DNA from 2 places in the Weizmannia sp. FSL K6-3076 genome. Region 1 is predicted to be linked to the other one. Evidence: riboswitches for the same ligand, from Rfam matches in the RefSeq annotation. Region 1 holds a riboswitch; the other holds the start of a gene.
The links. A riboswitch is a leader RNA that binds a small molecule or an ion and turns the genes downstream of it on or off. The one in region 1 is predicted to bind thiamine pyrophosphate.
Positions count from the first base shown of each region.

Region 1 (4,217 bases):
CTCCTATTTCTGCCAGCTGGTCTAAAAACGCCATTTGAAAACTGCCCGGCAAATCCCCGCCTGTTTTTTCTCTTGCGATTTCCGCAGCAGCGCCGTAAATCGCAAGCGCCGAAACAGATGCCTGGACCGGATCTTTCTCAACAGCGAGAAAAGCGCCGCAAACCGCGGACAAAAGGCAGCCTGTCCCGGTGACTTTTGTTAAAAGCGGGTGGCCGTTATGTACGAGATAAAGGTTTGTACCGTTTGACACCGCATCCGTCTTGCCACTTACCACGATCGTAGTATGAAGCGTTTTTGCCGCTTTTAAAGCGAGTTCGCCCGTATCCAGGCCGGTATCTCCTGCATCGACGCCTTTTACTTTGGCATCTATTCCGATCAGATTGGCGATTTCTCCGGCATTTCCCCTGATGGATGTGAAGCGGATTTCTTTCAGCAATTTTTTTGCCGTTTCTGTCCGGTAACGGGTTGAACCGGCAGCTACCGGATCAAGGACGACCGGAACGCCATTTTCATTTGCAGACTTTCCCGCCAAAATCATTGCTTCGACGGCTTTTTCGTTCAAAGTGCCGATATTTAACACGACCGCATTTGCCGCTTTCGCCATATCGGCAACTTCTTCCACCGCATCGGCCATTACCGGAGATGCGCCAAGTGCCAACAGCCCGTTTGCTGTAAAATTAGCCACCACAATATTCGTGATATTATGGATAAGCGGATTGGCTTCCCTGATTTTTTCAAGCAGTTCAATTGGTTTTTCTTTTTCCATTTCCATTCCCTCCTTCAATAAAGTACAATTGTCTCTCATTTACTCGCGTATTCTCCAAATTTCACAGGCATTTGATTTACACCTAATCGTTGTCATACCTCTAAATGGGGATTTTCTTGCAGGGTAAGGTCCATCCGCCTAATCCATTACAAGTCCGCCGTCAACGACGAGATTTTGTCCGGTTACCGCCCTCGCCCATGGCGATGCAAAAAACAACACGGCATCCGCAACGTCTTCCGGTTCTGTCACCTTTTGCAGCGGAGTAGTTTCCTGAATCAATTGAAAAACCGCTTCAGATGTGGCTGCACTTGCATCCGTCGTTTTCAGAAGGCCGCCGGATACCATATTAACGGTAATGCCATATTGCCCCAGATCTTTCGCCATGCTCCGGGTGAAGCCGAGGAGCGCTGCCTTGCTCGTATTGTAATCATGGTAGGCGACAACCGGATTTTGAAACAGGTTTGTGCCAATATTGATCACCCTGCCGAAATGCAGCCGTTTCATTTCCGCAAGGCCGGCCTGTATGGTATTTAATGCGCCGCGAACCGCACCTTCCATCTGCAAGCTGTATTCCTCCCACGAAATTCGGGAAGCATCGTGCCGGGATTCCGGATCAAAGCGGAAATGCACGAGGGCATTATTTACAATTGTCGTGACAGGCCTGGAAAAATAAGCTTCGGCCTGCCGGAACATCTTTCTTACCTGCGCCGGATCCCTTACATCCGCCTTCAGGGCAACCGCTTTTTCTCCTAAAATATTCTGAAGATCCTTTGCCTTCCCCTCACTCTCAAAATAGTTGATGACAACGCCCGCCCCTTCTCTTGCAAAAGCTTTTACAACTGCTTTGCCTAACCCCCTGCTTCCGCCTGTGACGACAACCACCTGCTCATCCAGTTTCATTTGTCCCACCCCTTCCCATGCAAAAAAGCCAGGCCCGAAAAGACCTGACTTCATCAGCAAGAAATTTTTTTACAAATTCCTACTTTCCTACGCCGGTATGATCCGGATCAGGTCCAAAGGGTTGAAAAACGCCGGTTTTTCTCTCAGCCCGCCAAATCCGGGCACCCCTAGTAGTTTGAAAGATTTACTTTTTTCAATTATAGCTTTTCTATTATGCTTTGTAAAGCTTAATGAAAATCACCGGCAGGGGTTATATTATGTGAATTTAGCTTTGTAATCTTTCTCCATCTTCATCTCTTAATACCCAATGGGCAATTGGTCCATGTCCATGCCCAATTCCCGGGCTCTCAGAGATTGCTCTTGTCAATAATTTTTTAGCTGTTTTTACGCTGTCTTCTAAGGGATGGCCCTTCGCCAACTCAGCTGTAATCAATGAAGACAATGTACAACCAGTTCCATGAGTGTGAACGGTATCAATGCGTTTGGATTCGAGCCATATTGTCTGCTCCCTCGTCACCAGACAATCACGAACAGTTTCTGATGTAACCAGATCATGTCCGCCCTTTAACAGCACAGCACCTGCCCCTCTTTTGAGAATCAGTCGTGCTGCGTGCTCCCGGTCCTGATCAGTACGTATCGTCATTTCTGACAGAACTTCCGCCTCCGGTGTATTCGGTGTAATGACATCAGCAACCGGAACCAATTTCTTTTTAATCGTCGCAATTGCTTCAGGAGCAACGAGATGTGTCCCACCTTTTGCAATCATGACCGGATCCACAACCAGCGGCCTCCATTTAAATCGTTTAATTCCGTCAACAACAGCTTCTATGCGTTCTGCATCAAACAGCATACCCGTTTTTAAAGCTGCAATTGAAAAGTCGTCCGCAATGGATTCCATTTGACGGACAATGCTGTCAACCGGCATTGGAAAAATTCCCTGAACTCCTTTTGTATTTTGCGCTGTCACGGCAACGATTACAGACATGCCGTAGACACCCCTCTCTTCAAAAGTTTTCAGGTCGGCCTGAATACCTGCACCGCCACCGCTGTCAGTTCCTGCAATTGTTAATACCTGTGGTCTCATCTAATATACACCTCTTCTAAAATGATCATAGTATTATTTTTTTCTGCATTTGACAGATTGGATCCCATCCATTTGTTATAATGTTTTTGAAAATAACTTATCAGCCTGCTGCATGATTCTTGTATATGCCACTGCTTCTAACCTTTGAAAATTGATCCCTATGAAGAAGTCTCATAAGGAAATAATAAAGGACTGCCGTAATAATCAGACTAATAAATGACGAACCAATTGGCCAAGCTTGAAAATAGCTGACTTCATAGAGAGCAAAACCAACCACAAAAGCGACGAAAGCTACCAGATTAACACCGCCCCGGTACCAGTACGATCCTTCTGGTTTAGTCAAGTCTGCTAGCTTCAGGTGTTTACGGATTAAAAAATAATCAACCAATACGATGCTTTCAATGGGAATAAAGACAGCACCAAGGATTAATAAAAAGCTTTGATATTTATCAATTGGAAACACCAGCGAAATCAGTGTGCCTGACACTCCTGCAATGAATACAAGACGCCTCTCCGAAAACTTTGGAAATAAATTGCTTGCAGAAACACCTGCTGAAAAAACATCTAGAAAAGCTGTCGTTACAGTGGAAAAAAAAATAATAAGCAGACCTGGGATACCCAAGCCCAGTGCACCCATGATTGGAATTGGGCTTGCATTCCAAAGGCCAGTAGCAATGGTACAAAGCAAGCCAACAAAGTACATCCAGATGCTGGATAGCGCATAACCCCAATATGTAGCGTGTGCGGCCCCGTTAATATTCCTTGCATACCGGGAATAGTCTGCAACCAAAGGAACCCAGGAAAGGCACATGCCGATCACATAATCTAATCCGAGAGAGAAAGTAAGATGACCTTTAGGTTTCTTGTCCATTAAGTCTGCAACATTTACTGTTGACAAAACAGCATAGGTCATGATGATGGATAAAATCAATGTTGCACCAACTGTAAATATCTGAAACCATTTTAAATGATTGTGTTTCAAAAGCGCGTTAACCGTTGTGATCAAACCAATCAAGATAATCCAAAAATCTCGGTTCCCAAGAATTCCTGCAAATTTTAAAGATACACAGGCTTCAGCTGCCATCAGAATCATCACAGCTGTCCAGCCAATTAACTGCAGCGCATTGCACAAGCTCGGAAAAAAAGAACCTCTAATCCCAAATGAAGCACGGGTAGCAATCATACCTGATACTCCCTCTCTTGTTCCAATGCGGGACATGAAATACATAGGAACTGACCCGACAAGCATGCCAACGATAATCGTCAGTAATCCATTCGTCAAACCAAGACCTGCCAGTGTATTTCCTGAAAAAATAGCAGCCAGTCCTAATCCTGCTCCGATCCATAACAGTGCAATCTGCAACGAAGCAATTTGCTGTTCCTTTTTTGGCACTACTTCTAATGAGTATGGGACTTTTAATTTCTCATTCGATTCCATTTGAAAACGACCTTTCACATTTTTTGATA
Region 1 covers NZ_JBBOWU010000001.1:1,565,533-1,569,749, reverse strand. Annotated here, with positions in the region: gene thiM (hydroxyethylthiazole kinase) at 1-766, opposite strand, end outside; gene NSS95_RS07260 (3-oxoacyl-ACP reductase) at 905-1,666, opposite strand; TPP riboswitch at 1,734-1,845, opposite strand; gene thiD (bifunctional hydroxymethylpyrimidine kinase/phosphomethylpyrimidine kinase) at 1,932-2,750, opposite strand; gene cytX (putative hydroxymethylpyrimidine transporter CytX) at 2,851-4,188, opposite strand.

Region 2 (4,217 bases), 810 kb from region 1:
AGGTCTCCCAACAGCGGCAGATGGCTGTTGGGAGACCTTTATTTTTATGCGCGTGTGAAGAGGGGCCCTTCTGCCGTGGCGTTCGTGGCCTAGTTTTTTTGCCATTATGGATTTGTAAGCAAATCTTCCAAAGCTTGCCGGAGCGTCGGGAACATGAATTCAAATCCTGCCTGCATGAGGACTTTCGGGCGTACGTGCTGGCCTTCAAGCACAAGGCTGCTTTTTTGCCCGAGTGCCAGTTTCAAGGCAAAAGAAGGTACGGGAAGCCAATGTGGCCGGTGTAAAACAGCGCCAATGGTTTTGCCAAATGCCTTCATCCTTACAGGCGAAGGGTGCAGTGACGTTGACCGGGCCGCGGATGTTCTCATTTTTAATAGCAAATAAGATCGATCTTACTACGTCTGTTATATGCACCCATGAGACCCATTGATTGCCGGAACCGACTGTGCCGCCCGCAAACCATTTATATGGCAATACCATAAGGGGCAGTGCTCCGTTTTCCTTTCCAAGCACAACGCCGAATCTCAATAAGACAGTACGGATGGCATGTCTTTCTGCTTGCTTCGCCTCGGTTTCCCAATCCGATGCCGTCCTGCCAAGAAAATCATTTGCCCTTTGCAATGATTTTTCAGTATACACAGCATTGCGTGATGGCGGATAGATGCCGATTGCACTTGCATTGACCAGTACTGCCGGTTTGCGCGGCATGGCAGACAGGATGCGCAACACTTCATCTGTTGCGCACATCCGGCTTTCATAAATTTGTTTTTGATGTTTGGCACTCCATCTTCCATCGTTTATGGACACGCCGGCCAGGTTGATGAATACATCCGCATTTCCTATTTCATTTTCGGGAGAAGCATCTTCCGCCAGCCACTTTACATACTGCACGCGATTGGCCGGCTGCTTGTCTTTCCTTGTTAAAATGACCACTTCATGCCCTTCGCAAAGAAGCATATCCGTTAATTTCCGCCCGATAAATCCGGTCCCGCCAGCGATCACAATCCTCATTTTTGCCCTCCGTTCTGCAAATTTCACCACGGTTTGCAACTTAAGTCAGGAATAAATGGGCACGAATGATGAAAAATCAAGGTTTCCAACTCATTCGTCCTTGTTTATGGGAAAAAGCCTTCTGTGATGTTCCCGGAGCAGTCCTGATATTAAAAAGGTAATAGAAGACAATATTTTAATCAAGATGGAGCTGATAAAATAAACTGAGTTATGGATCATCATATCAGGAGCCATTAAAATTAAAATAACAGAACCCCCCACGTCTCTTCCATGAAAGCGGACCAGGTGGGGGCATTTTATTTTGGGAAAGATGAAATTGTGGTCTGATCATAACCAAATTATTAAGCCCCCTACAACATTTAAAGAACAAGTAGAGTTATTGAGAAGCAGAAAAATACAAGTATATTTTTCCTGTTTGGCCAGCATTTGAGGTAACATCCTGTGCTTTTTTCCATATTTAACAAAAACTTAAAAGACGGGCAATAAATTTGCTGTTGCACAAAATTTGGGACTATGATATGGTAAGAGTAATGAAATGAATATTCATAATAGTCTACTAGGGGCGCCGGGTTGGCTGAGAAGTACCCTTTGAACCTGATCTAGTTCGTACTAGCGTAGGGAAGTAGGTGATAAAATTACACCTGATGATTTGTAATTTATACACCCGCTTTCCGATGGAGGGCGGGTTTTTTATTTTGAAGCTGCTTAGGGCAAAGGGAGAAACCAGCCTGCAAACCGCAATCGGTTTCCCGGTAAACAAGGAGGAATCATTGTTGAAACGATCTTTTACAGAAAGGCTATATCAAAATGTCCAGCCGATTTGGGAGAAAAACCATAACCATCCTTTTGTTCTGGGACTGGGGAACGGAACTTTAGAAAGAGATAAATTTATCTATTATTTAAAGCAGGATTACGTATATTTAGTTGAGTACGCAAAACTGTTTGCCATGGGTGTTGTGAAAGCGGGTAACCTTGACATGATGACGAGATTTGCTGCGGTGCTCCATGAATCGTTGCATTTTGAGATGGAACTGCACCGCCAATACGCTGCCGAGTTTGGCATTACACGCACGGATTTAGAAGCAACTCAACCAACACCGATCAACCTTGCTTACACGAGTTATATGCTGCAAGTGGCCGCCAATGGAAGCTTGGCTGAACTTGTTGCCTGCTTGTTGCCGTGTGCCTGGGATTATTGGGAAATTGGGAAACTGCTAAAAGTAAATCATCGAGACACATTGGAGGCCAATCCTTACAAGAAATGGATCGAAACCTATTCTTCAGAAACGTTCGGCTCCGGAACGCAGTGGTTAATTGACTTAATGGACCAACTGGCAAGCGGAAAATCAGAAACGGAATTGGCAGTCTTAGAACGCCATTTTCAAATAGCCTCAAAGTATGAATACTTATTTTGGGATATGAACGATAAAAAACAAGACTGGCCGGTCTGATTTTCATTCACAACTAAAAAGGAGGGAAGGTTGGTTCTAATGAGAAAAACACAAAAAATAACAGCAACTGCAGTTATTGCAGCTATCACAACTGTATCCAGCAGCTTGATTTATATCCCGGTTGGTTTTGCAAAAATTTTTCCGGTACAGCATTTTGCCAACATACTCTCGGCTGTTTTGCTCGGCCCCGGTTATGCGGTTGCGCAAGCTTTTATATCCTCGCTTTTACGTAACTTGCTTGGGACGGGGAGTATTTTTGCCTTTCCGGGAAGCATGATCGGCGCGTTTTTGGCAGCTTATCTGTACGCGAAGACGAATAAGCTCATTTTTGCCTTTGTTGGGGAGGTCATGGGGACAGGCATTCTCGGTGCCTTGGCATGTTATCCCATTGCTGTTTTCTTACTCGGCCAAGCGTCAACGCTTTTCGGATTTATCCCTGCCTTCTTTTTAAGCTCTTTTGCAGGGGCCATTTTTGGCTATGTTTTGATAAAAGTTTTACAAAAAAATAAAGGGTGGGACAGAATGATCAATCATACCGTAAGCAACCGTAAGCTTTGAGTGAAGCACCACGGAGGATTGAAGGCATTTGCCATGGTGCATACAGGTTGCCAGCCATTGATAACCGGTCAAAATCCATGCCAGCAAAACCAGGCTCTTGAAAACAGCAAGCTGTCTTGCGTTATTTTTATTCCTGTCCCGAAATCTGTGCCAGCAACAACAGGCTCTTGAAAGCAGAGCCTGATGCTGTTAGATTATGACGGCACTCCGGCATAGTCTGAGACCTTCGCTGGCCGGATCCATTTGCCAACCGGCTCGCCTGTGATACCACCGCCATCCAGATCGAATATGAGCTGACCTCTTAAAAAAGTTTTCGTAACCCGGCAATCAATTTTTCTGCCGATATACGGGCTGTGCTTATGGCGGTAATAGAGGTCTTCCGCACTTACCGTGTATGGCCGGTCGGGATCGAGAAAGAGGAGATCCGCATCTTTTGCGAGCGCAATTTCCCCTTTCGATTTTAAGCCAAAACGTTCGGCAGGGTTGGTTGCAATCATGCGCGTAAATTGCGTAATGGGAATATTGCGCTTTTTGACAGCCTCATCGAACATCAAATCGACATTATTCTGGCACCCGGTTATGCCGCCCCATACCTCAAAAATATTACCGGTTTCGCTGTCCTTCATTACAGGCGGGCAAGGGGAATGGTCGGATGTCAGCATATCAATTTTTCCTTGTTTCAATCCTTCCCAAAGTTTTTCCTGCTCCGCTTCGCTGCGCAAAGGCGGGGAACATTTGGCAAGTGGGCCGATTTCCGCAAATTGGGCTGTTGTGATGGTAAAGTAATGGGGGCATGACTCAAGCGTGACATCCTGTCCTTCGTTCCGCACTTTCGTAATTTCTTCCACCCCTTCCGCACTGCTGACATGGACAAAATGCAGTTTGCACCCGGTTTGTTTCGCAAAATACAGCGCCCGCTTGATGGCATCCACTTCTGTAAATACAGGCCGTGTTGCAACATAATCAGCCGGACTTGTTTTCCCTTGTTTGATCATCTCCTCTGCTAACCCATCGGTAATGGCGGCATTCTCTGCATGAATCAATAAAATATGTCCCAGCTTGGCTAATTTTTTCATTCCCTCATAAAGCGTGTAATCATCTACATTTTTAAAGTCTCCCGGCAAATCGGTTCCGCAGCTGGCCATAAAACACTTATAAGCGACCACGCCGCAATCGGAGAGTTCTTTTAAGTGATCG
Region 2 covers NZ_JBBOWU010000001.1:752,956-757,172, forward strand. Annotated here, with positions in the region: partial or broken gene NSS95_RS03320 (TIGR01777 family oxidoreductase) at 105-1,011, opposite strand; TPP riboswitch at 1,560-1,649, shown strand; gene tenA (thiaminase II) at 1,656-2,462, shown strand; gene thiW (energy coupling factor transporter S component ThiW) at 2,502-3,020, shown strand; gene allB (allantoinase AllB) at 3,215-4,217, opposite strand, start outside.
Region 2: linked by a shared signal. The riboswitch ahead of tenA (thiaminase II) and the one ahead of NSS95_RS07260 (3-oxoacyl-ACP reductase) in region 1 are both predicted to bind thiamine pyrophosphate.